4 regions of the Lysinibacillus sp. NPDC093688 genome follow, and region 4 is predicted to be linked to each of the others. Evidence: riboswitches for the same ligand, from Rfam matches in the RefSeq annotation. Region 4 holds a riboswitch; each other region holds the start of a gene.

Evidence for each region. A riboswitch is a leader RNA that binds a small molecule or an ion and turns the genes downstream of it on or off. The one in region 4 is predicted to bind S-adenosylmethionine.
Region 1: another riboswitch for S-adenosylmethionine. It lies ahead of ACQKN2_RS19580 (MetQ/NlpA family ABC transporter substrate-binding protein); the one in region 4 lies ahead of ACQKN2_RS18910 (bifunctional homocysteine S-methyltransferase/methylenetetrahydrofolate reductase).
Region 2: another riboswitch for S-adenosylmethionine. It lies ahead of metK (methionine adenosyltransferase); the one in region 4 lies ahead of ACQKN2_RS18910 (bifunctional homocysteine S-methyltransferase/methylenetetrahydrofolate reductase).
Region 3: another riboswitch for S-adenosylmethionine. It lies ahead of metA (homoserine O-acetyltransferase MetA); the one in region 4 lies ahead of ACQKN2_RS18910 (bifunctional homocysteine S-methyltransferase/methylenetetrahydrofolate reductase).

Annotation. Positions count from the first base shown of each region.
Region 1 covers NZ_JBNNUX010000031.1:9,739-17,267, reverse strand. Annotated here, with positions in the region: gene ACQKN2_RS19595 (carbon-nitrogen family hydrolase) at 1-556, opposite strand, end outside; gene ACQKN2_RS19590 (hypothetical protein) at 838-2,343, opposite strand; gene ACQKN2_RS19585 (pyridoxal phosphate-dependent aminotransferase) at 2,918-4,087, shown strand; SAM riboswitch class I at 4,319-4,424, shown strand; gene ACQKN2_RS19580 (MetQ/NlpA family ABC transporter substrate-binding protein) at 4,687-5,517, shown strand; gene ACQKN2_RS19575 (methionine ABC transporter ATP-binding protein) at 5,622-6,647, shown strand; gene ACQKN2_RS19570 (methionine ABC transporter permease) at 6,640-7,311, shown strand; gene ACQKN2_RS19565 (hypothetical protein) at 7,325-7,477, shown strand; gene ACQKN2_RS19560 (alpha-hydroxy acid oxidase) at 7,517-7,529, shown strand, end outside.
Region 2 covers NZ_JBNNUX010000008.1:125,445-132,973, reverse strand. Annotated here, with positions in the region: gene pckA (phosphoenolpyruvate carboxykinase (ATP)) at 1-1,367, opposite strand, end outside; gene ACQKN2_RS09235 (hypothetical protein) at 1,940-2,134, shown strand; SAM riboswitch class I at 2,187-2,305, shown strand; gene metK (methionine adenosyltransferase) at 2,638-3,834, shown strand; gene ACQKN2_RS09225 (gamma carbonic anhydrase family protein) at 4,016-4,537, opposite strand; gene ACQKN2_RS09220 (alpha/beta hydrolase) at 4,664-5,470, shown strand; gene ACQKN2_RS09215 (alanine/glycine:cation symporter family protein) at 5,598-7,106, shown strand; gene ACQKN2_RS09210 (class I SAM-dependent methyltransferase) at 7,430-7,529, opposite strand, start outside.
Region 3 covers NZ_JBNNUX010000004.1:190,799-198,327, reverse strand. Annotated here, with positions in the region: gene ACQKN2_RS05800 (S8 family serine peptidase) at 1-1,948, shown strand, start outside; gene ACQKN2_RS05795 (TSUP family transporter) at 2,254-3,027, opposite strand; gene ACQKN2_RS05790 (TrmB family transcriptional regulator) at 3,154-3,936, shown strand; gene ACQKN2_RS05785 (nucleotide excision repair endonuclease) at 4,022-4,393, opposite strand; SAM riboswitch class I at 4,598-4,708, shown strand; gene metA (homoserine O-acetyltransferase MetA) at 4,858-5,793, shown strand; gene ACQKN2_RS05775 (GerAB/ArcD/ProY family transporter) at 6,202-7,529, opposite strand, start outside.
Region 4 covers NZ_JBNNUX010000029.1:6,251-13,779, reverse strand. Annotated here, with positions in the region: gene ACQKN2_RS18920 (protoglobin domain-containing protein) at 586-1,875, shown strand; gene ACQKN2_RS18915 (protoporphyrinogen oxidase) at 2,155-3,543, shown strand; SAM riboswitch class I at 4,024-4,123, shown strand; gene ACQKN2_RS18910 (bifunctional homocysteine S-methyltransferase/methylenetetrahydrofolate reductase) at 4,214-6,061, shown strand; gene metH (methionine synthase) at 6,054-7,529, shown strand, end outside.

The DNA of each region.
Region 1 (7,529 bases), on a different contig from region 4:
CACGTGCTTGCAGCAATGTGTTCCAATGATCGATACGTGGCGTCGGCCATTGTGCTGGCACGAACAATACTTTTGCACCCTCTAAAGCATGAGCACGTAGCCATTCTGGGAAGCGAATATCATAGCAAATCACGCCTGCAGCCTCGATATCACCAAGGGCAAAGCGATTCATTTCATCCCCAGCCTCTAAATATAAATGCTCGTCCATTAAACGGAAAAGATGTGCCTTGTTATATTCACCTACTAACTCACCATTGTTATCAAACGTATACATCGTGTTGTAAAATTTATCGCCCTTCTTCGTTGAAACAGAGCCACCAACAATATGTACGCCAAGCTCTTTCGCTAGGTTTGATAAAAATGCTTTCGAACGTTCTCCATCCACATCTGCCAGCTCTGCTAATTTTTCAAGCGCATAACCTGTATTCCACATTTCTGGTAGCACAATAATTTCTGCACCTTGTTGTGCCGCTTCACGAATCTTGTCCTCCGCACGAGCAAAATTTTCTTCTACTTTGCCAAAACCAACATTTAGTTGGATACACCCAATTTTCATATCGATTCCTCCCTATTCCCAAAATTATTTATTTTACTGCATTTGTGCTTTTCTATATCCCATTATACTACAACTGACTACTCCCACAGCTAAAGCAGTGGGGTTCTTATATACTTAAGAGAAGCGTTACAAAGCTCTCCACAGATGGTGTTGCCATGTCCTGTGTACAACATCTTTGATTTATCTTCTGTTCCATAAGACTTTCTTATTTACACAACCGATGTTGTGTTGGCAATAAGTTTTAACGAAGGCAGGTAGCTCTACCTACGGAGGAATACCCCTCACTTGATTTGTTTGATACCCATGTTAAGAGGGAATGTTTTCTTTACTTGTTTCAAGTCTTCTATATGTTGATTGTGTAACTCTAAAAAGGTAATAAACGTTTTATTGCATAAGTCTTGATCAGTTTGTTGTAAATTTGTATCACTATTCATCAGTAAAAACGCACTATATAAATCTCGTTGTACGAGATGACTTCCAATTTGACTCCAACGTTGATGGAGTTTTTTCTTTTCATAACTATCCGTCACATGGTTATACTGACTGGCTCTAAAGGTTATCGTATTTACTTTCTGTATAGTTTGCTTTGTGTAACCTAATTTTTGATTGATGATTTCCACTAACATGGCCGGGGCATGATTCCCAATGCTTTTTCCAAAACGCTTTTTTGATTGGACTTTGCCCTGTTTATTTGTTTTGGTTTCTTTTGTACGTTTTGCCAATCCTTTAAAATGCATGGTTTCGATGTACACCTCATCGCCAAGAGACAAGATTTTATTTGCTAACGCACCATGTTTTTCTTTGATGTAGGAAGCTTTCTTTCTATATAATTCTTTTACTTGTTTTTTTGTTTTTTGATAGTTTTTACTATATGTCCGGCGGAGTTTGACGCCATGTTTTATAGTACCATCCTTTTTGAAATTGTTAGGATTGATACTTCTACGACTTCTATCCAACTTGCGTAATAAACGTCTTTTTTGTTTCTCCAATAAAGGTACTTCTGGAGCAAGTTGTTGGATGAAAACTGTTACTTCCGAAACAATCGCAATGGTAGAAGGACCAATGTCAATACCTACTCGTTTTTGTTTTTGATAGGAATGCCGAAAGGCTCCTGTAGATGGAATTCTCTTTGCAGGAGGAATCCCATCCATCACAAGTTGCGCGTAAAAAGTATGTATTCCACGAATCACTTTTTTGACTAGACGACAATATTTAATGGTATGAAGAGCAAGGGATTCTTTTACAAACAAATCTTGTTTGCGAATACGAACAGGAATGGTTAATCCATTCCAATAGACAATATTCTCTTTAAATCGAATCCCTGCTTTATTAGATTTCCCTTCTACAGAATGAAACATTCCGTAACGTTTAAAGCGTGCTTTGCTCCCTTTAAATAGGACATCTTGAACCGCTTTCCAGACAGTAGAGGCGATTTTCTGAGAAGTATTGCTATCTATATGTTTTTTATAGTTATGTTGATGCTTTTTAATATACGCATGCAGTTGATATTCACTTAATCCAAAAGATTGACGAATGTTATCTAATTCTTTTGCGGTCTGCTTCAATTCTTTTGAATCATTAGATTTTTTCGCTTTTTGGTAGCAACGTAATTGTTTTCGATAGTGTTTTGATTCTTGCATTAAAGTATATTGTTTTACTGCATAAGACAAAGTTGTATTATAGAGTGTACGGGCAATTTCAAAACGTTTTAATAGAATATCTTTTTGCCATGTATCTATAAGTAACCTGAGTTCTATAATAAAACAATCTTTCTTCCATTTCGTCATTACCCGTCACTCCTTTATTTTTTGATTATTCACAATATACAATATAAACATATGTTCTATAAAGAAAAAAGCACTTCATACCTCCTACCTCTGAAGAAGTGGGCTTCCTGAAGCTCAATTCTGTGAAAATGATATCGCTGTTGTCTGAGCTAAGAGCGCTTTCAGAACAGCTCGAAGAAACAAATACAAAAAGACCAGGATCTCAGCAATGAAGTGAGTCCTGGTCTTTTCGCGAAAGTGAATCTTACTAATCATTTTTGCTCTTAGTTTTAGATTCTATTAATAAGTACGATTAAGTCTAATAAAAGTTACAGTAATTTTAAAAAAAATTAAATATTTTTTTAAGGGCTTAAAAGTAATGCCTAAACCTATGTTTTATAGGCATTGTTAAGATGCCTCAGATGTTGTTACAATGCCTAGGCATAATTACGTCCGAAATCGGCTTTGTGCTTAGGCCCACATGCTCTCTACTTGCGTTTTGTGCGTCCACCTTTGTAAATAAAGACTCTAGACAATTAGTAAAAAAAGTAATAGTATTTGCATCAATTATTATTTTCTAAAAAGGAGAACATGCATGGAACTTTCAAAAAAACTACAGCAACTCCCGACTCAATTTTTTGCAGCCTTGGTGCAAAAAGTGAATACTGCTTTAGCAGAAGGGCGCGATGTTATTAATCTCGGTCAAGGCAATCCAGATCAGCCCACTCCCCTACACATTATAAAAGCGTTACAGGAGGCAGCTGAAAACCCTCAACATCATAAATATTCTCCATTCCGTGGCATAGTAGAATTACGTCAAGCAGCCGCAGACTTCTACAAACGTGAATACAATGTTGATATTGATCCTGAGAAAGAGGTCGCTATTCTTGGTGGTTCGAAAATTGGACTTGTCGAGCTACCGTTAGCCGTTTTAAATCCTGGCGATACAATGCTTTTGCCTGACCCTGGCTATCCTGATTACTTATCAGGTGTTGTATTAGGTGATGTCAATTTTGATGTCATGCCACTTTTTGCAGAAAATAATTTCTTACCTGATTATAATGCTCTTTCCGATGACGTAAAAGAAAAGGCTAAGCTTCTTTACTTAAATTACCCGAACAACCCAACTGGTGGTACTGCAACACTTGAATTTTTCGAGGAAACGGTGCGCTTTGCTAAAGAGCACAACATGATCGTCTCACATGATTTCGCTTACGGAGCAATTGGATTTGACGGCAAGAAACCTATTAGCTTCCTGCAAGCGGAAGGTGCCAAAGAGGTCGGCATCGAAATGTATACATTATCTAAAACATTTAATATGGCAGGCTGGCGTATTGGATTTGCAGTTGGTAACGCTGATATTATTGCGGCTATTAATATAATTCAGGATCATCTATTTTGTAGTCAATTCCCCGCTGTGCAACAAGCAGCAGCGGTTGCCCTTACAGCATCTCAGGATTGCGCAGATGAGCTAAGAGCCACTTATGAGCGTCGACGAAATGTTCTTATCGAAGAAGCACAGCGAATTGGTTGGCAAGTAACCGCACCGAAGGGCTCTTTCTTTGCATGGCTCCCTGTTCCATTAGGTTATACAAGCGAGCAGTTTGCTGATGTATTGCTCGACAAAGCTGATATCGCAGTAGCTGCAGGCAATGGCTTCGGTCAATACGGTGAAGGTTATGTGCGGGTAGGTTTACTTGTTAGCGAAGACCGCTTACGTGAAGCGATCAGTAGAGTTGAAAAATTAAACTTATTTAGCTCATGAACATATCCCCTACCTGAGTAGGCTCTATCGAAAAACTGTTCCATTAGCTCAAACTTGCTATAGGAACAGTTTTTCATTTCCTATCTTTTTTAGTTGCCCCTCCCCTTCTTCTAGCGGATTTTTTCACAACTAAATAGTATAACAAAATAAAATATTTCAAAAATTCAATTGACTTACTATATCCTATAATCTATATTAGGTATATCGGAATTACAAAAAAATATTATAAATCTCTTATCAAGAGTAGCTGAGGGACTGGCCCTATGAAGCTCGGCAACCTCCTTTTTTTAAGGAAGGTGCTAAATCCAGCAAACGATCATCGTTTGAAAGATAAGAGAGGACGTTTTTTCATGAGCCTCTCTTAGTTTATAAGAGAGTTTTTTTTATCTTCATTTACATGAAGATAAAAGCCTCCGGCGGATGTCACGGATTTTGAAAGGAATGAATATAAGGATGTTAGCCTAAAACCTTCGCATCCAGCGAAAACGGCTAACTGACCTGCATCCTGCAGGCCTAAGCACAATTCAAAATCCGGACGCAATTACGCCAAGGCGAAATTGATTTTTAAAACCGATAAAACAACTTTGGAGGTATGTTTCATGAAAAAGAAAAATAAAATTTTACTAGGTTTAGCAAGTCTCACATTAGTAGCAGCATTAGTAGGCTGCGGTACTAAAGAAGATAAAGGTAGTCAAGGTAAGGCTATTAATGAAAATAAAATTGTAGTAGGTGTAACTTCTGGTCCCCACGAACAAATTGCAGAGGTTGCAGCAAAAGTTGCCAAAGAAAATGGCTTAGAGGTAGAACTAAAAACGTTCTCTGATTATGTTTTACCAAATACATCGTTAGCCGAGGGTGATCTTGATGTAAACAGCTATCAACATAAGCCATTCCTCGATGCATTTAACAAAGATCACAAAACAGATTTAGTGCCAGTAGGAAAAACAATTTTAACGCCTATGGGCATATACTCTGAGAAATATAAATCATTGGATGAAGTTCCTGATGGTGCTACATTCGGATTACCAAATGATCCAACGAACGGGGCTCGTGCTCTATTTGTCCTTCAAGAGGCAGGCTTCATTAAATTAAAAGAAGGTGCAGACTTAACAGCATCTATTCGCGATGTGGAAGAAAACAAAAAGAATTTTAAATTCATTGAATTAGAGGCTGCACAAATTCCGAAGCAGCTTAGTGAAGTAGATGTGGCAGCTATTAATACGAATTTCGCTCTTGATGCTGGTATTGATCCTAAAAAAGACTCCATTCTTTTAGAATCTACTAACTCTCCATATGTAAACTACATAGCGGTACGTGCTGAAAACGAGGATGACCCAGCGATTAAAAAATTTGTTAAAGCTTATCAATCTGATGAAGTACGCAAATTTATTGAAGAGGAATTCAAAGGTTCTATCATTCCAAGCTGGTAGTAACGCTGAAGGGTCTTTCATAAAATTGAGAATCTGCGAGACTCCTATAGGAATGCTAGCAGATTCTTGCTTTATAGAAAGACTTAGAAAGGAGATATCACAGTATGATTCAACTAGAAAATATAACAAAAGAATTTAAAACTAAAAAAGGTAGCGTTAAAGCAGTAGATGGCATTAACTTGCATGTCAAAAAAGGTGAAATTCATGGGGTTATTGGCTACAGTGGTGCAGGAAAAAGTACCCTTATTCGTTGTGTTAATTTATTAGAGCGTCCAACAACAGGAAAAGTATTGATCGACAATGTAGATATTACTTCCCTTTCTTTAAACGACCTTCGCGAAACACGTCAAAAAATCGGCATGATCTTCCAGCATTTTAATCTCTTAAAAACAGCGACCGTTTACAACAATATCTCGGTACCATTAAAGCTTCTAGGCTATAACGACTCTGAAGTGAAAAAACGCGTTGCAAAATATGCAGAAATCGTTGGCCTAACAGAGAAATTAGATAGCTACCCTAGCCAGCTTTCAGGTGGTCAAAAGCAACGTGTCGCTATTGCACGTGCCCTCGCCCAAGAGCCTGAGATTTTACTCAGTGATGAAGCGACAAGTGCACTCGATCCTGAAACAACTGACGCTATTCTTGAGCTTCTCTTGAAAATTAATCGTGAGCTGGGCATCACTATTTTACTCATTACACATGAAATGAATGTTATTCAAAAAATTTGCGATGATGTATCCGTTCTTGAATCAGGGACGGTTGTAGAATATGGCTCTGCTATAGAACTATTTTCGAAGCCACAGCATTTAACGACACGTAAGTTTTTAAATACCATTTCTCAACGCAATTTATCGCCTTCCCTTATCGAGCAATTAAATCTTTCAGGAAGTGTGATTCGTTTAACATTCCTTGGTGAAAGTACCGGGAAGCCATTACTTGCAGAAGTGAGCAAAGTTTATGATGTACAACCAAATATTTTAACAGCCAATATCATTGAATTAAAAAACGGCATTGTCGGTAATATTGTCGTCCATCTACACGGTAAGGCGCATGTCGTAGAAAAGGCACTTACGTATTTTATAGAAAACGGGGTAGGCGTTGAGGAATTAGGAGGCGAGTTAAATGAATAGCATTCAAAGCTTCTTTGCAGACTGGTCAGATGTTATTGGGCAATCCATTATCGAAACCTTTCAAATGGTCGGGATTTCATTATTCTTCTCTATTTTAATCGGGATCCCTTTAGGGCTTTTAATCGTATTAACTCGCCCGGGGCAATCGTTTGAAAATAAATTTCTCTACCAATTTTTCAATTTATTTATTAATATTATTCGCTCTGTACCGTTCATCATTTTACTATTCTTCATTTTACCGTTCACAAAGCTAATCGTTGGCACAACTATTGGTGTCAAAGGTGTTATTGTGCCGCTTGTTGTTTATACAGCGCCTTATATTGCGCGACTTATGGAAACGGCACTTTTGGAAGTTGATCCAGGTGTTGTGGAAGCTTATACAGCAATGGGTATTAAACGTCGTCACATCATTTGGAATGTCTTACTACGTGAGGCTCGCCCATCCATTATTTTAGGCTTAACAATTGCCACAATCGGTCTGATAGGAGCAACAGCAATGGCAGGAATGGTTGGTGCTGGCGGTTTAGGTGATCTCGCATATCGTTACGGTCATTTACGCTATGAGGTCGATGTGATGTATGCAACAGTGTTTATCTTAATCATCCTTGTTCAAATTATTCAATCAATGGGTAACCGCTTTGCCGCGAAACTAAAGAAAGATTAATAGGAGGATGACGATGACAAAGACAACTCATGGCGATCTACTGTTAAAAAATATAAATGCACAAGCCCCCTTCCCTATTTGCTTTGCAAATTTAGAAAAGGCTGTTGCAGACAAAATGGAAGCTGGTCCATTTGGTTACATCCGTTCAGGTGCTGGGGGTGAGTAAACATTACGAAATAACCGCGCAGCCTTTGAAAAGTACTCTATTATTCCACGCT
Region 2 (7,529 bases), on a different contig from region 4:
AATTTACCATCAATTGCAGCGCGCACCATTGTACGAGTGTAAGAAAGCTTCATACGGCTACCAGTACCATATTCGCCACCAGTCCAACCAGTGTTCACTAAGAATACTTGTGCACCATGCTCGTCAATTTTTTGACCTAACATTTCAGCATAAACTGTTGCTGGAAGTGGAAGGAATGGAGAACCGAAGCAAGTTGAGAATACTGGTTCTGGCTCTGTTACACCACGTTCTGTACCAGCAAGTTTAGATGTGAAACCGCTTAGGAAGTGGTACATTGCTTGCTCTTTTGTTAATTTACTGATTGGAGGTAATACACCAAATGCATCAGCTGTTAAGAAGATGATTGTTTTTGGGTGACCTGCAACAGATGGATCAACAATATTTTCAATGTATTGAATTGGGTAAGCTACACGTGTATTTTCTGTTAATGAACCGTCATCATAGTCACAAACTCGAGTTTCTGGATCAACAGCTACGTTTTCTAAAACAGAACCGAAGCGGATTGCGTTGTAGATTTCTGGTTCGTTTTCAGCAGAAAGGTTAATTGTTTTTGCGTAGCAACCGCCCTCAATGTTGAATACACCGTTATCAGACCAACCGTGTTCATCGTCACCGATAAGTTTACGGTCAGGATCCGCTGATAAAGTAGTTTTACCAGTACCAGATAAACCGAAGAATAATGCAACATCACCAGCTTCACCAACGTTAGATGAGCAGTGCATTGAAAGGATGCCTTGTTGTGGTAATAAGTAGTTCATAATACCGAAAATAGACTTTTTGATTTCACCAGCGTATTCAGTACCACCGATTAGGATAATTTTCTTTTCAAGTGATACAATGATGAATGTTTCAGAAGCAGTGCCATCAACGGCAGGGTCTGCTTTAAAATTAGGAGCTGAGATAACTGTGAAGTCAGCAACATGAGAAGCTAATTCTTCTTTAGTTGGACGGATAAATAATTGATGAGCGAACAGATTGTGCCAAGCATATTCATTGATTACTTGGATGCTTAATTGAGAATCTTTGTCAGCACCAGCAAAGCCTTTGAATACGAATAATTCGTCACGTTCTTTTAAATATTTTACTACTTTTACATATAAGTTATCGAACACTTCAGAAGAAATTGGTCGGTTAACTTTTCCCCAGTCAATTTTATCTTTTGTGCTCTCTTCTTCTACCGTATATTTATCTTTAGGTGAACGACCAGTGTATTTGCCAGTTTCTGCACGAACTGCGCCATCTACTGTTAACATAGCTTCACCACGAGAAGTAGCTTTTTCAGCTAATTGTGGTACTGAAAGTTGAACATTAATGTTACTGCCGCTTAATAATTCCTTCAGTTCGTTTGCAATTTCTACTGAATTCATCGATTAAATACCATCCTTTTTTATAGTATTCCCTTGAGTCTGAGGGAGATTTTCTTAATTTCAAAAATAGTATAACACAATTGGTTTAATAATCTATACTAATTAAGAAATTATTTTTCAGATTTTATTACTTTTCAAGAAAACGACAAAAAGTAAATTAATTCGTTTTAATAATGCTTTTTACCCTATTTATAATAAGTGATCAGACAATCACTTTCGACACAGCAAAATTGTGTTTAGAAGCTTTTGGCTAACATGAGGTTCGCACAGGATGTGAAGTTTTAGCTTGTTTTTTATTCGTTGGAGCTTGTCTTCGATTGAATAGGGGCTACAATCATATTCATCCACCACATGTTCTGTAGCTGACGCTTTGCTTTCGCTACAAAATGTGCTGTAAAGGGATACACATATGTTAACACATGATGTGAGGTGGAGAGTAGGGATTATTTTGTTTAAATTTACAGCATAATCCAAATAAGTTTCATTATAATTCCATAATATCTTATATGAATACAATCAATTGTGCCTCGGCATAGTTGGATCCGGAATCGGCTTTGTTCTTAAGCCTGCGGATGTTTTTTTGTGCGAAAGCTAAGCGACAGCAACACGGTTTTATCTGTGCGAAAGCGAAGCGACAGCAACAACAACAACAACAACACGAGGGCCGACACGATGTCGGTCATTTCGGTAATGCCACAGGGCGTGGCGTTCTTAGACTGAGTTCCTCTATTTTAGCGGGTGTTTGGGCACTCGCTGAAAGAAGTTAAAAATATTTGACAACGTTCGACCTTTTACGTATTATGAGATATTGAACGGATACTCTTATCCCGAGCTGGTGGAGGGTCAGGCCCTATGAAACCCGGCAACCTGCATGAACTATTTCACGACATGCGCTGGTGCCAATCTGATGCAAGGGGAAACCCCTTGAACGATAAGAGTGAAAGGTTACGAAGTCATTATTCCTTTCCTCATGTTAAGTAAGCGTGAGAAAAGGATTTTTTTATTGTTAAAAACGAATGTAAAGGTAAGTATATAGTCCTTTCCTTATTATAATGACGGATCTTTCGAAAACCTCGTGTTAAAAGCAGTAGTTGTTTTTTGTGCGAAAGTGAAACGACAGCAACAGTTGTTTTTTGTGCGAAAGTGAAACGACAGCAACAGCTACAACAACGGCTTTAGAGTTCAATCTATAGGAGCGGGCTTGACATGGGTAATGAGTACCGTATTAATTCACAAATATTATTTGTAAAAGTAATAGGAGGAAAACCAAATGACAAACCGTCGATTGTTTACATCAGAGAGTGTAACAGAAGGACATCCAGACAAAATTTGTGATCAAATCTCGGATGCCATTTTAGATGCTATTTTAACAGAAGATCCAAACGCACGTGTAGCGTGTGAAACAACAGTAACTACTGGCTTAGTATTAGTAGCAGGAGAAATTACTACTTCTACTTATGTAGACATTAAAGGTATCGTTCGTGATACTGTAGCAGAAATCGGTTATACACGTGGGAAATATGGCTTTGATGCTGAAAACTTAGCAGTACTTGTTGCTATTGGTGAGCAATCACCTGATATTGCTCAAGGTGTTGACCAAGCATTAGAGGCGCGTGAAGGCTCTATGACAGACGCTGACATTGAAGCAATTGGCGCAGGTGACCAAGGTTTAATGTTCGGTTATGCATGTAACGAAACACCAGAGCTTATGCCATTACCAATTAGTTTAGCGCATAAATTGGCTCGTCGTTTAACGGAAGTACGCAAATCTGGTGAACTAGCATATTTACGTCCAGACGGAAAAACACAAGTAACAATTGAGTATGATGAAAACAATGTACCAGTGCGTGTTGATACGATTGTCATTTCTACACAGCATGACGAAGAAGCTACACTTGAGCAAATTCAAGCAGACTTAAAAGAATTCGTTATTGCCCCAGTTGTTCCAAGTGAATTATTAGATGCCGAGACTAAATATTTCATCAACCCAACTGGCCGATTCGTAATTGGTGGTCCAAAAGGAGACGCTGGTCTAACTGGACGTAAAATCATCGTTGATACATACGGTGGCTATGCACGTCATGGTGGAGGTGCTTTCTCTGGTAAGGATGCAACTAAGGTAGACCGTTCAGCGGCATATGCAGCACGCTATGTGGCGAAAAATATCGTAGCAGCTGGTTTAGCAGATCGCGCTGAAGTACAACTAGCTTATGCGATTGGTGTTGCTCAACCCGTATCTATTGCTGTTGATACATTCGGGACAGGAAAAGTTACGGAAAGTGAAATTGTAAAATGGGTACGTGAGCTATTTGACCTACGCCCAGCGGGGATTATTAAAATGCTTGACCTACGTCGCCCAATTTATAAGCAAACTGCAGCATATGGTCACTTCGGTCGTACAGACTTAAATGTACCTTGGGAACAAACAGACAAAGCTGACGCATTACAAGAAAAAGCAGGTTTATAAACTATTCAGCTAAAGTAATAAAGTAGCTGAAAAAATATTTTAAGATACTATTACAGAAAGGGGCTCAACATGTTAAGGCCCCTTTCGTTGTTTTTAACGAAAAAAATAAGCTCCTTATCATAATCGTGTATGGCTCGGTTGTCCAAGCAAACGTGGAGCTGCTTTGATTTAGTTGAAATAACTATTTATTTTTTGGTTGAAGAGATTTATAGTATTGACCTTTTTCTACATATTCACGTATGATGCGTTCCATATCTTCTTTATCTTCATCGTTTAATTCTCTTACAACTTTTGCGGGACGCCCCAATGCTAAGCTATTTGGAGGAATGACTTTGCCTGGAGGTACAAGGCTACCCGCACCAATGAATGCACCCTCTCCAATCTCCGCTCCGTCTAATACGATAGAGCCCATACCAATTAAGGCTTTTTTTCGGATTGTACAGCTATGTAAAGTTACTTGATGTCCGACTGTTACCTCATCTTCAATAATTAGTGGATATTTAGGGCTTTGATGTAAGCAACAGAGGTCTTGAATACTAACTCTTTTTCCGATAACTGTCGGTGATACATCCCCTCGAATAACGGTGTTAAACCAAATTGTTGTTTCAGCACCTATTGTAACGTCACCAGTTACGGTTGCATAATCGGCAATAAATACAGATGGATCAATATTGGGTGTTTTACCTTTAAATGGATAGATCATGAGAATCGCCTCTTTTCTTTCTATGATGTAATATTATCGTAACAAATACGCAACTTGATGGAAATATTAAATTAGATATTCCGTTATAATCATTGTGTAATTATTTTTTTAGGAGGACTATGTGAAATGTGGAAATGGGAAGCTGATGGACAAGCAAAGGCTGTGGTTGCTATTCTTCATGGTGCATATGAAAATCACCGCTGGTATGCATGGCTTATAGAAAAATTAAGATTGGAAGGCTTCCACATAGTCATGGGGGATTTACCTAATCATGGAGTAAATAAAGGGTATTCGAGTGTTCACGATGAAGATTTTAAAGAATACAACAAATATACAAGGCATTTAATCGAGAATGCATTTTCGTATAATTTACCTGTCTTTTTAATAGGACATGGGCTTGGTGCGACACTATTACTACATACCATGCAAAAACGAAAATATGAATGCGCAGGAATTATTTTAACCTCACCTTGGCTTCATTTAAAGCTATTGCCAGGCAAACTATCAAATGCTTTAACTAGTTTAAGTGCCCTGACTGCAAATGTGAAGCTGACCCATGAAATTACTTTAGAATTACTAACGCGCAGTTTAGAAGGTAGAGATGAGATGAAGGATGAGGTTCCTTTTTCGTCAGTTGTTTCAGTGAAATGGTATCGAGAGTTACAGCAAATGATGCGCAATTTAGTGTTATTGCCTACGGCTGAATTCCCAAACATGCCTATGTTAGTTATGACAGCTGGAAAAGATAATATTACTGAAACTAAACAAGCTCGTAATTGGCTTCATCAGCAGGACTTTACTGAGTTTCAATTTAAAGAATGGGTAAACTGTTATCATAATCTATTTCATGAAGTAGAGCGAGACGAGATTTTTGTCTATATACGTGATTTTATTAATAATGCCCTTCGAAACATTGGCTATATAATTAAGTAGTGAATGACCTCTCCGATTAACTAGAAAATTACTAACTTTTTGTTACTTGAATATAATGTTGTAATTTTCTGAAAAATGTAATACTATAATGTCTTGAAGTTACATTTTTTCAAATTGGAGGGGTAAAATGGAAACAATCGTTGGGAAAATTAATGAAATCTTATGGGGACCGTGGTTTATTTATGGTATTTTGCTAATTGGGCTCTTCTTTTCAATCATTACGAGGTTCCTACAAGTCAGACATATTAAAGATATGTTTGTATTAATGTTTAAAGGCGAAAAATCGGAAAAGGGGATTTCATCTTTCCAAGCAATGTCTATTGCATTATCTGGTCGAGTAGGTACAGGTAATATTGCCGGTACAGCTACAGCAATCGGGATGGGGGGACCTGGTGCTGTGTTTTGGATGTGGGCAATCGCCTTTATCGGTGCAGCAACTGCTTACGTTGAGTCGACGTTGGCTCAAATTTATAAAGAAGAGAAAGATACAGAATATCGTGGTGGTCCAGCTTTTTACATAGAAAAAGGAATGGGGCAAAAGTGGTTTGCGGTTATTTTTGCTGTTGCCGCATTAGCTGCTATGTTAATCTTGATGCCGGGTGTTCAATCGAATGCAATTGCGACAGCTGTTGAAAACGCTTTCGATGTTAAGACTTGGATTACAGGACTTATTATTGTTGTATTATTAGGTACTATTATTATTGGTGGTATTAAATGGATTGCCAATGCTGCACAGATTATTGTACCGTTTATGGCATTAGCCTATATTCTGATGGCCATCGTCATTATTGCGATGAATATTAAAGAAGTACCAGCTGTATTTTCATTAATTTTTTCTAGCGCATTTGGTGCGCATGAAATCTTTGGCGGTGTTATTGGCTCTGCTATTGCATGGGGTGTTAAACGTGGAATTTATTCAAATGAAGCCGGTCAAGGTACAGGTGCGCATCCGGCAGCGGCAGCAGAAGTATCACACCCTGCTAAACAAGGTATCGTTCAAGCAGCTTCTGTGTATATTGATACTCTATTAATTTGTTCAGCTACAGCATTTATGATTTTATTTACTGGTATGTATAATGTACATGATGAAAAAGCTACAGACGGCGCTGATTCATATGTTTATGTTGGTGATTTCAATAAAGGCGGATTAGCTGGAGAAGAGCAAATAACATTTGCGAAAAGTATTAAAGAAGGTGCAGCATATACACAATATGCGGTTGACTCTTCACTACCAGGTTTTGGTGGACCATTCGTAGCAATTGCATTATTCTTCTTTGCTTTTACGACAATTATGGCATACTACTACATTGCCGAAACAAATGTCGCTTATTTATTCTCAGGAACTACAGAAAAAGTCGTCATATGGTTGGCTAAATTTGCTATTTTAATTTCTGCGTTCTACGGTACTATTCGTACTTCTGACCTTGCTTGGGCTATGGGGGATGTTGGACTGGGCCTGATGGTTTGGATAAACGTTATAGCGATTTTAATTATTATGAAGCCTGCTATAGTCGCATTAAAGGACTATGAGAAACAGAAAAAAGAAGGAAAAGATCCTGTTTTTGATCCTCGTAAACTAGGAATTAAAGGTGCAGATTTCTGGGTTGATTATAATGAAAAACGTAAAAATAAATAGATAATAGAGGAAAGCTATCTAATAGAATGAAAGATTCTATTAGGTAGCTTTTTATTTTTTATAAAATAAAATCTTAGTGGTTCTGAATAAGTTGATTGGAGTGGAGACTGGGCGACTCCTTGGGGATTAGCAATAGAGGAACGAAGGCTAAAACCATCACATCCTGTGATAACGCCTTCGTGACCAACATCGTGTTGGCCCGAGACCCTGGAGCGAGCAACGCGAGTGAAGCGGCTCATCGGACGCCCCCAGGAAAGCGCCCAGTCGGAACGGAAATCAACTCCACGTTATGGTGATGAGCCTCAAAAAAAGGCCCGAAATACTTATCTTATTTCGGGCAGATATGGATTAGATAACGAATAATCTTTCATTTTTTCTAAAGCAATCACAAAAGGTGGATCATTTTGTTGATTTAAAAACTCG
Region 3 (7,529 bases), on a different contig from region 4:
TTCTAATACAGCAAAGGTTATAGATACAACAAAATACGATGTGTTTTCTCAGGGGGCAGGGCGTGTAGATGCTTATGCAGCAGCTCATCCGGAAATTCTTGCCTATGCACTTGATAGCGCAATTTTAGATGGAACTGGTGTAGTTACAGAAAACTTGAAAGGTACGGTTACTTTCGGTCCACAATCACTTAAAGACCGAGATATTTCTGTAACGAAACAAGTTTTAGTAAAAGATATTAAAGGGAACGGCGGCAATTATAACGTATCAATTGATGTGACAAAAACATTTGGTGATGCAACTGTTACAGTAGATCAGCCGACATTTAATCTAGTTGGTGAGCAAGTTTTAAATATTACATTAACTGCTTCAAAAGCTACGGCACCAAACGGCTCTGAAATACTAGGGTATATTAACATCAGCGGCGGAGCTACAGAAATTTCATTGCCATTCGCAGCTGACTTTGGCGGCGCGGCAGCAACTGAAATTAAAGATTTTAAAATTACAGAAACAGACCTATCCTTTAACGGAGATGGAGTTAAAGACTCAGCTGTACTTTCATTCACATTAACTGGAGATGTAACAACTAACTATATCGAGCTTTGGGATATTATGAATCCTGAAGGTGGAGAATACGGAGACGGCTACATTGGTTATCTACACGCAGGTACTGCGCTTGGAAAAGGCTCTTATACGCTGAATATTGGTGGGCAGTACAAACCATGGGGAACAAAACCTGCCACAAAGATTCCAGATGGTCTGTATACAATTGACTTCACCGGTCTTGCAGCATCAGGAGTAGTTTCAGATTATGTTGGACCAATTATCGTGAAAACGACTAAACCAGAAATTGCTGGCTCAGTAACTAAAGGTGTCGCTACAGGACAGGTAACAGATAAGTATATCGACTACAATGAAGAGTTATATTTATACGGTTTAGATTACAATTTAAATGATAAATTAAAAGCTTCCTATGTTTCGACGGTAAATGGAAAAGTACAAGCGCCAGTTGCTTTTGAATTAAATCAAGATGGTAGCTTCACATTCCCAGTAACAGCAGAAACAAATGCTGTATCAGTAATAATTAAAGACGCTGCCGGGAATGTTGGTGAAGCGAAGATTTATGAAAAAGAAGTAGTAGAACCAGTAGTAGCACTTTCTGTAAATCCAACTGAGCTACACCTAACAGCTGGAGAAACTGCACAAATTACGGTAACAGAAACGTCAACGCCTGCAGAAGGTGCTGCAACAGAGGAAGACGTAACTTCAAAAGCTACTTATGTTGTTGGAGATGAAAATGTTGCAACAATAGTAAATGGATTAGTAACTGCAGTAGGTGAGGGTACGACTACAATTACTATTTCATACGGTGGTAATGAAGTTACCGTAAATATTACAGTTAAAGCACCTGGTGTTGAAGTACCAATAGTAACACTAGAAATTGACCAAGCTCAGGTTGAAACTAGAATAGGTAAAGAAGTACCAGTTAAGATTACCGAAGTAACTACTTTTGATGGTAAAATAACAGAAAAAGATGTTACAAAGCTTGCAACCTACGAAGTAGCGAATGATAAAATAGCTACTGTAAAAGCAGGGGCTGTAAAAGGAAAAGGTCAAGGTATTACGACGATTACGGTAACGTATGGTGAGCACACACTAACATTTGATGTGTTGGTTGTAAAGCCAGGAAATGACAACGGCAACGGCAACGGCAACGGAAACGGTAATGGCAATGGAAATGGCAACGGCAATGGCAACGGAAACGGAAACGGCAATGGAAATGGCAACGGGAATGGTAATGGAAGTGGCAACGGCAATGGAAACGGAAACGGAAACGGAAACGGAAACGGAAACGGAAACGGAAACGGCAATGGAAATGGCAACGGTAATGGCAACGGAAACGGAAACGGTAATAAAAATAATAATGAAGTTACCGAGGATAAGTTGTAATTAATTTCAGTTCAAGCAAAAAGAGAAATTGCACAGCGCAATTTCTCTTTTTGCTATTTATTATTAAGCAATCAAAGATTATCTCCTACTAAACTAACTGTGACATATTCTTTCTGATTTTCTTGCCATATTTGATACAAATCAGATCCTCTTTATCTCTCCCAAATCAACGTCATTTGTTGTGGAAGCACTTCCTTTTAATTTCTATACATATAATGTGTGACATTAAATAAGAATTCACTATTTAAAATAGTTTCAGCTTATAACTTGACTTTTAATAAAAGTAGCATATCTGCGGCGTTTTATCACTGAACTATTATGTAATCATAAGCATTTTTAGTGAGCAATGTTATCGTTACAATAATAAACAATACGCGAACAAAGCCGCTACCTTTTTTAATTGCTAACCGTGAACCTACAAGTGCACCGGCAATTTGAGCTATACCCATTAGTAAACCATAGACATAATAAATTTGACCTAAGTAGGCGAACATTAAAAGACCGGCAAAATTACTTGCTAAATTTAAAAATTTGGCATTTCCTGCTGCCTTTAAGAAATCGAAGCCGACTAATAAAAAACTAAAAATTAAAAATGAGCCAGTTCCTGGACCAAGAAATCCATCATAAAAACCAATGCTAAATAACAACAGCATGAATAAAACTAAGTGCGAAAACTTTAAATTTTTGACCGTAGCTACTGAACCCCAGTCTTTTTTAAAGATTGTATAGACTGCAACAGCAGCAAGCATTATAAGCATAAGTGGTTTTAGTAATTCAGGATTGATTAAATGTACTGTCCATGCACCACAAAGGGATCCTATGAAGGCTAGGGGAAAGTATTTGATAACCGAACGAATTTCTAGCTGACCGGAACGATAAAAGGAAATAGTTGATGTCAAAGATCCCATTGTACCTGCAAGCTTATTGGTTGCTACGGCTGCTGCTGGATTTAACCCCGCAAACATAAGGGCAGGTAATGCAATTAAGCCACCACCGCCAACGACTGCATCCACAAAGGCGGCTAAAAATCCAAAAGATATTAATAATATGACTACATTTAAATCTACATCAAATAGCATGCTTACACCTCTTTAGATAGTTACTACTGAAATAGTAACTAAATTTCGCGTAGCTGTAAAGACAAATTTTTTTCGTTGGCTAATCCTCATAGCTTTAAACTATAATAGAGGAAATGGAGGGATTCGATGGAATTATTAATCGCCCAATTAAAAGAACTGGGATTCACAGAATATGAGGCAAAGGCCTATACGGCACTCGTACAAAATAGCCATGTTAGCGCCTATCAAGTAAGTAAAAACTCCGGTATCCCACGTGCAAGAATATATGACATACTAAATGTACTTGTTGAAAAAGGGTTAGTAATGAAAGAGGAAACCGCAGATCAAACGACATACTCTTCTATTCCTGTCGCTGTGTTTTTACAACAAATTCAGCAGCGTTGGCAATCGAATTTCACGTCGATTAGTGATCAATTAGAAAAATTAGAGGTAAAAGAGCAGGAAACGGAGCATAAGGTTGTCACGTTAAAAGGAAAAGAGGCAATCGTCAATTATTGTCAGTCGTTATTAAAAAAAGCGGAGAAAAAAGTACTTTTATCAATGTGGGAAGATATGTATGAAGAATTGCGAGAAGATTTACATGAGGTCGCTCAGCACATTCCGGTTCATGGAATTACAATCTATGTGGATGAAAATATTGTATCCGTTGACCAGCATCGCATTACTCAATATACGAGGAATGCTTCTACGCCCCATTGGTTTATTCTATCTGTAGATGGTCAAGAGATGATTTATGGTCACTCACCGTCCAATCAAGAAACGGCTTTTATTACAAATGACCCGGTGCATATCTATTTATTAGAGGATTATATTTGGCATGACGTGCTTGTCAATCGACTGTTAAAGCGCGATGATAAAGAGCTTGGAGAATGGATTACTAAAGAACGTAAAGCCTTTTTTGTAGAATAAAAACATAAAAAAGAATCTACAAGCCATCATGTACATTACAGATGGCGAGCAGATTCTTATTTTTTGTTAAATAGTATTTTTTATCTTAATAAAAAACTTTATCAACATTGTATTTAGCGCGGAATGAATTGATCGCGTATGTTTCGTAAATTTCACGTTCCATAGCATCTTCCACTTCATACACTTCAATTTTGAAAATTTCATCACGATGATTTTTCATCGGTGAAACATTGTCCTCAAAATGCTTTTTAATACGTTGACGAATTTTACGTGCTTTACCGACAAATAATAGCTCGTTCTCTTCATTGTAGAATAAGAAAATGCCGCCATTTTCACGTGTGATTTTATGGAAATCAATAAAACCATGGTACGGTGTGATTGGTACATCACCTGGCTTTAAATCTTGTTCGCGTTGACGAATTACTAAATCTGGTTTTGGAAAATCAATTTTAATCAAACTATTCACGTTCCTCTCTGTTACTAAAGGTATATGTTAACATAAGTACAGCATGTTTACCATCAAATTTAATGATGTAAACTTAGTTTGCTTCAATATTAGTGTTAAACAAATTACATCATGACATGCATGGTTAATAACAAAATATTCTATGTATTATTGATATTCTTAATTGTTCATGTTACAATTCTTTTTAATTAAATAATCTTATCAAGAGAAGTAGAGGGATTTGGCCCGATGACGCTTCAGCAACCTCTAACAAAAGTTAGAAAGGTGCTAATTCCAGCAAAGGATCTGTCCTTTGAGAGATAAGAGTGAACGTGGTAAATCCTTCTCATTCTATCTCAAATGGAATGAGGGGGATTTTTTAATTTTATCGAAAAAGAAGACTTAATGAGCTTTGCGCAGGGCCTGTGAATGGAGACTAAGGCCAAATTGATTTTAACTAGAGAGGGGAATGCAAGATGCCAATTAATATTCCAAAAAACTTACCAGCTGGAGAACATTTACGTGAGGAAAAAATCTTCGTTATGGAAGAGGACAGAGCGAAAACGCAACAAATTCGTCCATTAAATATATTAATTTTCAACTTAATGCCTGAAAAAGAAAAAACAGAGCTGCAATTACTACGTTTATTAGGTAATACCCCGTTACAAGTGAATATTACATTTTTAAATACTGCTACTCATGAATCGAAAAATGTTAGTAAATCACATTTACAATTATTTTATACGACTTTCAATCAAATTCGTCATCGTCGCTATGATGGCATGATTATTACGGGTGCACCAGTAGAGAAAATGGCGTTTGAAGAAGTGAACTACTGGCAGGAAATTTCAGAAATTATGGATTGGTCCAAAACAAACGTAACATCGGTCCTTCATATATGTTGGGGTGCACAGGCAGCGTTATACCATCATTACGGTATTGGCAAAATTGGGCTTTCTGCTAAATGCTCAGGTGTATATTCTCATGTCATTACGGATTTAACAGTGGATTTAGTACGGGGCTTTAGTGATTCGTTTACGGCACCACATTCACGTTATACATCTGTATCGATTGACGAAGTACGCAACCATCCTGATTTACGATTACTATCTTATTCAGAAGATGCTGGTGTTTTCATTGTGCAATCTAAGGACAATAAAAATATTATGATTACCGGTCACCTTGAATATGATGCGACAACTTTAGCGGATGAATATAGTCGTGATGTTGAGAAAGGATTAGATATTGAGGTACCCGTGAATTACTTCCCAAATGATGATCCAGGAAATGAACCGATTAATACGTGGCGTGCTCATACACATTTATTATTCTCGAATTGGCTGAACTACTATGTTTACCAAGAAACACCATACGAATGGGATTTTGTTGATCAGATTGAATATCATATTTAATGCTCTTCAATAGCATTCAAAAATGATGACCTTGATATTTTAGGGTCATCATTTTTTACTTTACTATTCCGGATCATCATCATAACGTGTGGTTGATTTCTGTTTCGACTGGGCGCTTTGTCGCTGCCGCTTCGCTTTCGCGCAGATAAAACATTTGTTGTTGCTGTCGCTACGCTTTCGCACAGATAAAACATTTGCTGCCGCTACGTTAGCACTACGCTTTCGCACAGAAAACATCCGCTACGCTGCAGGGTCTCGGGCCAACACGATGTTGGTCATGAAGGCGTTCTCACAGGATGTGATGGTTTTAGCCTTCGTTCCTCTATTGCTGATCCCCGAGGAGTCGCCCAGTCTCCACTCCAATCAACAAATGTCACCCACAACTTTTGGTGATGAACCACACTGCTGTTAATTGTCTGGCGGTTTTCCATTCTTATCACTGTTTGGCGTATTTCCGGTATCGCTATCATTCTGTGTAGTATTGCCGGCATCGTTTTCACTTTTACTTTGAGTAGTATTTTCGCCATTACTACTACTTGTACTTTCAGAAGTGTTTTCGTTATTGCTACTACTCGCACTTTGAGAAGCATTACCGCCATTGTTGTTACTTTCACATTGAGCAGTGTTTTCGTTATTGCTACTACTTGAACTTTGAGAAGCATTACCGCCATTGCTGTTACTTGCACTTTGAGAAGTGTTTTCGTTATTGCTACTACTCGCACTTTGAGAAGAATTACCGCCATTGTTGTTACTTTCACATTGAGCAGAATTTTCGTTATTGCTGTTACTTGAACTTTGAGAAGCATTTTCGTTATTGCTATTACTTGTACTTTGAGAAGAATTACCGCCATTGCTGTTATTAGTACTTTGAGAAGCGTTTTCATTATTGCTATTACTTGAACTTTGAGAAGCGTTTTCGTTATTGCTATTACTTGAACTTTGAGAAGCATTACCGCCATTGTTGTTACTTTCACATTGAGCAGAACTATCGTTATTGCTGCTACCTGCACTTTGAGAAGAATCTCCACCATTGCTACTACTCGCATTCTGAGCAGAATTATCGTTATTATTACTACTGTCATTTTGTGTAGTATTCCCGCCAGTACTACCATTTTCATTTTGTGTATTACTATTGCATTGCGTTGTATTTCCTTGATTACCATTAATTTTACGAATCATCGCGACAAGTAATAAAACTATTGGTAATAAGATCATGAAAACGAAGGATAACATAGGCCATGTTTCTCTATTGTAAATATCTGAATGAATGATATTAGGATGCACAATTTGTGAAAGTCCAAGGATAATCATACCGAGTGGAAAAATGAGCGGTCGATGATTTTTAATTTTAAATATTTGTGCGATACCGATCACCGAGGCATAAAAATACATAAAAGTTCTAATATAAATTGATATAATCCACATGGCTGCCATAATTACTTCAATGCGTTGTAAAAAGTTCCCGATTGAAATTCTTTGTGCTAATGAATAACTAGGAAATGTTCGAGCAGCAGTATTTGCCGGACCTAGGACAAGGATAGACAGTGCGATGATCGTAATTAAGACAATCCCTCCAATAATTGCGCCAATGTAAAACCCTTTTTGTGCAGATTTTTGGACGTTAACTGCGGAAGGGAAAATCATTAATAATACAGCAAGCGGAAATGAAAAAAGACTTATAAATCGAATGATACTAAAGAATAATGATTTTTTTGAAGTTTCCATTATTGGCTGTA
Region 4 (7,529 bases):
TCAATTATCTGCTTTTGGAGTATGGGTATTAAGTATTGTTTTTCGGTGTTTATTAGGTATATATTATCGGGTTTATCTGGTTGTAAAAATATCAATATAATAAAGTGGTAATACCTCGAACTAAAACAAGGAAAAAATAAGCATAAAAAAAACAGAGATGATGTTAATTAGCTACCCAAAAGTATTGTGGTAGCTTTTTTTCTGCTTTGGATAATAAGTAAGATAACAGGTACTTTTTGTTCAATTTGTGGAAAAAAGTGTATATTTGAAAATTGACAGCTATTTATAAAATGTATAAGGTATATGAGGGATTTTGAAAGAGTAGTTAGTAGCAATAGCTAATTATAAGGTTACCATTTTTAGTTGATTGTAGCCCATAACAGAGAAAGAGTCATAAGTAATGTATATGGATAAAAATATCCTGAGGGGTTCTCACTAAAAGTTAGGGATGACAATTCACCAGGAGCGTCCAGCTGGAATGGAAATCAACTCTACGTTATGGTGATGCTTTTTTCATATTATTGGTGATTGGATTTATATTTTTCTCAGCTTTTAAAAGTACACGGCATGAAAGAGGGTAAATGTGTGATTTTTCAAAAACAGAGAAAGACAACGGCGTTAGACTTAGGGAAATATACGGTGAAAATGGATATAGCTAATCGCCAGTCAATAAAAAAGCAAATTGATATGCTCAAATTGACGAAGCGGGATTTACAATATTTAAAAGCTTTTCAACCTTTTGTAGAAAGCAATATTGATAACATTGTTCATCGATTTTATGAAATGATTGGAACTGAACGTACTTTAGTAAATATTATTAATGAACATAGTTCTGTAAATAAGCTAAAAATTACTTTACGACGTCATATTATTGAAATGTTTAATGGTACGATTGATGATGAATTTTATCAGAGGCGAGTTAAAATTGCTAAAGTACATGTCCATATCGGGCTTAAAACACAATGGTATATTTGTGCTTTTCAAGATTTAACAGCATCATTTATTGACTTAGTTGAAGAACATGTTCATCATCCAATGGATCAACTCAATACAATTAGGGCTATCTCAAAAATATCTAATTTTGAGCAACAGTTAGTTTTAGAGGCGTTCGAGCATACCATTGAGCAACTTCATGAAAAAATAGAACGTAGAAAAGAAGTGATAGAGAAAAAGATCGTAGAGTCTTCGGAAGGTCTTGCCACAATATCACAGGAAACAAACAACTCGTTTAATCGCTTAAGTGAACAATCGGATGAAATCAAACAACTAGCAAAACAATCACTTCAAGTGTCGACTATGGCTGAGAGTCAGGCATTAGAAGGTCGTGAACGCTTAAAGAATCAATCGCAAAATATGAGTAATATTATTTACTCGCTTGATGGTATAGCGGAAAATATTACACAGTTGGCAGATATGTCAAGGGAAATGGAATCGATTGTGAATGTTGTGACAAATATTGCAAATCAGACGAACTTGTTGGCTTTAAATGCGGCAATAGAAGCGGCTCGTGCTGGAGAAGCGGGTAAAGGCTTTAGTGTTGTGGCAGATGAAGTGAGAAAACTATCGATTCAAACAAAGGAATCTGTAACATCGGTTGCGACATTACTACACAAAACGAATGAGCGGACAGATAAACTTGTCCATTCGCTTAGTAATATTCAAGAAGAGGTAGCTTCTGGTGAGGAAAATATGGTTCAAACAGAAGGACAATTTACTAACATATTGGACGCTATGACCGAAGCCAAAGAACAAAATGGTCAGATGGAAAAAGAAGTACAAGCAATAGTAGAAGTACTAAGTCAATTAGGTATTGCCTTTAATGAAGTGAAAAATTCTGCTGAAGAACTTGCTAGCTTTGCACAAAATTTACATTGATGAAGTGAAAAACAAGAGACAAAGCAAATAAGGTGCTTCACACCTGTAGTGTATAAATAACACTATATCAACTGTTAATATATAATATCCGCTAGGTAGATAAAAGATACCGGCGATTATATGCTGTTAAATTCAATATATGCAAATTGAACATAGAAAAAATGGAGCTATCCCATGAACTGGATAGCTCCATTTTTGCTAAATTTGTAAAGGGTTTAACGTAATTTTCGTTAAAAAAAGTTTATACTGAATAAAGAACTAAAAATAGGGGCGGTTAATATGAAAACAGTTGTTGTATTAGGTGGCGGAATTACGGGATTGTGTACGATGCATTATTTACAACGCCAAGTTCAGGAGAAAAACTTACATGTAAAGCTTGTACTCGTTGAAAAGAATACATACCTTGGTGGCAAGCTTCACTCTGCGAATGAACAAGGCTTTATTATGGAAACAGGAGCAGATTCTATAGTAGCGCGTCATAAAGGTGTCATGGAGTTAGTAAAGGAACTTAATTTTGAACAAAATCTTGTGTACAACGAAACGGGTATTTCGTATATTTACACAAATAATGAGCTACATGCTATCCCATCAGACTCAACGTTCGGTATTCCTATGAGCTTACAATCTCTTGAGGAAAGTACGCTTGTATCAGAGAAAGGTAAAAAAGAGGCATTAAAAGATTTAACTATGCCAAATGAAGTGTTTACAAAGGAAAGTTCGATTGGGGAATTTTTAACTTACTATTTAGGTGAGGAGCTTGTTCAAAACCAAATAGCGCCCGTACTTGCAGGTGTATATTCAGGAGATTTAAATCAGCTTTCAATTGCTTCCACTTTACCGTATTTAATCGATTACAAAAACGATTACGGTAGTATTATTAAAGGCTTCGATGCAAACAGGGAACAATTTGTGAAAGCTGCTAATAAAAAATTTATTTCATTTAAAAATGGTTTATCATCACTAATTGATCGACTTGAAGAAACATTAACGGATGTAGAAATTATAAAAGGAATTGCCACTACCAGTGTTAAGAAGCAGGAGAATCAATACGCTGTTACATTAGCAAACGGTAAAATGATTGAAGCAAATCATGTTGTAATGGCACTACCAAATGAGGCGGTACAAAGTTTATTGCAGGATGAATCTTTGAACGGCTATTTTGAACAATTCAATACTGCATCCGCCATTACGATTTACTTAGGATTTGATGTACCTGATAATAGGTTACCCGCGGATGGAACGGGCTATATTGTGTCACATAATTCGAATGTTATTTGTAATGCAGCAACGTGGACAAGTCGCAAGTGGAAACATACTTCAGCAGAAGGAAAATTACTTGTACGACTTTTTTATAAGAGCATTAACCCTGAGTATGAGAGATTGCGTTTGATGTCAGATGAAGAGTTAGCAGCTGTTGCTCTAGAGGATGTAAGAAAAAGCTTGGGGATTGAGGAAACACCAACTATTGTTGGCGTGACAAAATGGATCGACCAGATGCCAAAGTATGATTTGGCACATCGTGAAGCGTTGCAAGGTCTCTTACAAGAGCTTGAGAAAAACTATCCGAACTTATCAATAGCGGGGTGCTCTTATTTCGGAGTAGGCATAGGTGCGTGTATTCAAAATGGTAAAAAAATTGGTGAGGAGCTTGCTGAAAAACTATCGTAATTGTTTGAATTGATAAAATCAATTATGCCTCGGCATAATTGCGTCTGGAATCGGCTTTGTGCTTAGGCCTGCACGATGCAGGTCAGTTAGCCGTTATCGCATGGATGCGATGATTTTAGGCTAACATCCTTTAAGAAACTCCTTTCCGATTTTGTGACATCCGCCGGAGGCTTTGGGCCAACATGATGTTGGTCACTCAGTCGTTGCCACAGGACGTGGCGTTCTTAGACTGAGTTCCTCTATTTCAGCGGGTGTTTGGACACACGTTGAAAAGTAACTTAAATTCGCATTCATCTCACCACCTATAGAGGTGAGAGACTTTTGAACCTGTCGCTACGCTTTCGGTACATAAAACATTGCTGAAAGAAGTTAATATATAATGTTTTTCGTAAAAATTATCCTCTGTTCTGTGAAATAGTCTTGACTCAATCGTTCGTAAACGATATGATTCTTTTAATTATTTAAAAAATTCATACTACATTCTTATCAAGAGAAGCTGAGGGACTGGCCCTATGAAGCTTCAGCAACCAACTTATTGTCAGGTGCTAAATCCAGAAGACCATTGTGTCGAAGATGAGAAGGAAAAACAATTACGAAACGTTAAAGCCTTCTTTTTATGTAAAAGAAGGCTTTTTTATTTTTTATAAATAATGGAAGAGAGGCTAGTTTTATGGGATTGCTTGAAAGGTTAAAAACGCATGTTCTTACTGCAGATGGTGCAATTGGTACAGTTTTATACGGCTATGGTTTGGAGTATTGCCATGAGGAAATGAATATACAAAAACCTGAATTAATTGAAAAGATTCATAGAGAATACATAGCAGCTGGTGCTGATGTCATTCAAACGAACACTTACGGAGCTAATGCCATAAAATTAGCCCGCTACGGATTAGAATCTCGTGTGCAGCAGTTTAATGAGGCCGCTATAACAATTGCAAAACGAGCAGCAGCAGATGGTGGACAGTTTGTCTTAGGTACTATTGGGGGAATCCGTGGTATTCGAAAAAGTGATGCAACGTTAGAGGAAATTTTAGCAACAGTTGATGAGCAGGCAACGGTTTTACTTGCAGGAAATCCAGATGGCCTTTTACTTGAAACATATTATGATTTTGAAGAGCTAACAGCGACTTTAACGATGCTACGAGCTAAAACTAAATTACCGATTATTGCTCAAGTTTCTATGCATGAACCAGGGATTTTGCAAAATGGAATGAGCTTAAATAACGCCCTACATGAGCTTGAAGCTCTAGGTGCTGATATTGTAGGTGTTAACTGTCGTTTAGGGCCTCACCATACTATACAAGCATTTGAAGGTGTAGAGCTTCCTAAGAAGGCATTTATGTCAGCGTATCCGAACGCCTCTCTTCTTGATTTGGAGGATGGCCGTGTCGTTTATGAGTCAGAGGCAGATTATTTTGGTCGAGCAGCAGTAGAGCTTCGCGATCAAGGGGTACGTTTAATTGGTGGTTGCTGTGGTACGACACCAAAGCATATTGCTGCAGCGAAAAAGTACTTAGAGGAGCTATCTCCGGTCGAGGAAAAGGTTGCAAAGCCAGAAAAAGTAGAAGTTGTACGTGAGGCAGAGCCACCAAATTATGAGCCATTACATGTAAAAGTAAAACGTGAACGCTCAGTTATAGTGGAGTTAGATACACCAAGACATTTAGAAATCGAAGGTTTTATTGCAGGTGCGAAAAAAATATATGAGGCTGGCGCAGATGTAGTCATGATGGCAGATAATTCACTTGCTTCTCCAAGGATTAGTAATGTCGCAATGGGTGCCTTACTGAAAGAAACGCACGGGGTACGACCGTTAACTCATATAACATGCCGAGATCGTAATTTAATTGGTCTCCAATCACATTTAATGGGATTAAATGCACTAGGGATTCACGATATTTTAGCAGTGACTGGAGATCCAACAAAGGTAGGCGATTTCCCAGGGGCCACAAGCGTTTATGACGTATCTTCAATGGAGCTAATTCAATTGATAAAACAGTTAAATGAAGGTGTATCGTTCTCAGGGAAACCACTTCGTAAAAAGGCGAATTTCTCTGTAGCGGCTGCCTTTAATCCTAATGTACGTGTACTGGATCGCGCTGTGTCTAGATTAGAAAAGAAAATTGAACATGGAGCAGATTATTTTATTTCACAGCCCGTTTATTCAAAGGAAAAAATCGTGGAAATTTACGAGGCGACAAAGCATTTAGAAACACCAATTTATATAGGTATTATGCCAGTAACGAGCTATAAAAGTGCGGAGTTTTTACATCATGAAGTGCCAGGCATCAAACTATCGGAGGATGCGTTAGCACGTATGAAAGCTTGTGGCGATGATAAGGAACGCGCAACACTAGAAGGGATTGCAATTGCCAAGGAATTAGTAGAAGTAGCAGCGGAATATTTCAATGGTATTTACCTCATCACACCATTTTTACGCTATGACATGACACTAGAACTGATGAAATTTATTGAGCAATTGGATGAACAGAAAAAAGGGGTAAGTATAAATGGCTAAGCACTTGATTGAAGAACAACTTGAGAAACGAATTTTAATTCTTGATGGCGCAATGGGTACAATGCTACAAAATGAAAATTTATCAGCAGAAGATTTTGGCGGCGAGGAATATGATGGCTGTAATGAAAATCTTGTGCTAACTAGACCAGATGTGCTTGAAAAAGTTCATAGAAAATATTTAGAGGCTGGAGCAGATATTATTTGTACAAATACATTTGGAAGTACACCACTTGTATTAAATGAATATGATCTTGGTGCGAAGGCAGAAGAAATCAATACACGTGCTGTAGAAATTGCACGTAAAGTAGTAGATGAGTTTTCTACATCCGATTGGCCACGTTTTGTAGCGGGGGCTATGGGACCAACTACAAAAACCTTGTCAGTTACAGGTGGTATTACATTTGATGAGTTAGAGGAAAACTTCTATGTTCAGGCCAAGGCATTAATCGAAGCTGGGGCGGACGTTCTGTTGCTTGAAACTAGTCAGGATATGTTGAATGTTAAGGCAGGAACATTGGGGGTATCTCGTGCTTTTAAGGCAACTGAAAAAGAGCTACCTGTGATGATATCTGGAACAATTGAACCGATGGGAACAACATTGGCCGGCCAAACAATTGATGCTTTTTACATTTCCATCGAGCATATTAAGCCATTATCAGTTGGTTTAAACTGTGCAACGGGACCAGAGTTTATGACGGACCATATCCGTTCACTAGCAGAGCTATCAACAGGCTATATTAGCTGTTACCCGAATGCAGGTTTACCTGACGAGGAAGGCTGCTATCATGAGTCACCTGAATCGCTGTCACAAAAGCTAAAAGGCTTTGCAGAAAAGGGCTGGCTAAATATTGTCGGGGGCTGCTGTGGTACAACGCCAGCGCATATTGTCGCTATTCGAGAAGTGCTAAAGGACGAAAAGCCTCGCCAATTACCAGACGCAACACATGGTCATGTAGTATCAGGTATAGAGCCATTGGTGTATGACGATTCTATGCGTCCATTATTTATTGGAGAACGGACAAATGTCATCGGCTCTCGTAAGTTTAAAAATTTAATTATAGATGGGAAGTTTGAGGAAGCAGCAGAAGTCGCGCGAGCTCAGGTGAAAAATGGTGCACATGTTATCGATATTTGTTTAGCAAATCCTGACCGCGATGAACTAGAGGATATGCGTGGCTTTATGCAGGAGGTTGTCAAAAAAGTAAAAGTACCTCTTGTGATTGACTCAACAGATGAAAAAGTAATTGAGGAAGCACTTAAGTTTTCTCAAGGGAAAGCCATTATTAACTCTATTAACCTAGAAGATGGCGAGGAGCGCTTTGACGCAGTTTTACCGCTAGTGAAAAAATATGGGGCCTCTTTAGTAGTCGGTACAATTGATGAACAAGGTATGGCGGTTGATCGACATCGCAAGCTAGAGATTGCTGAGCGTTCCTATAAATTGTTAACAGAAAAGTGGGGTATTGCT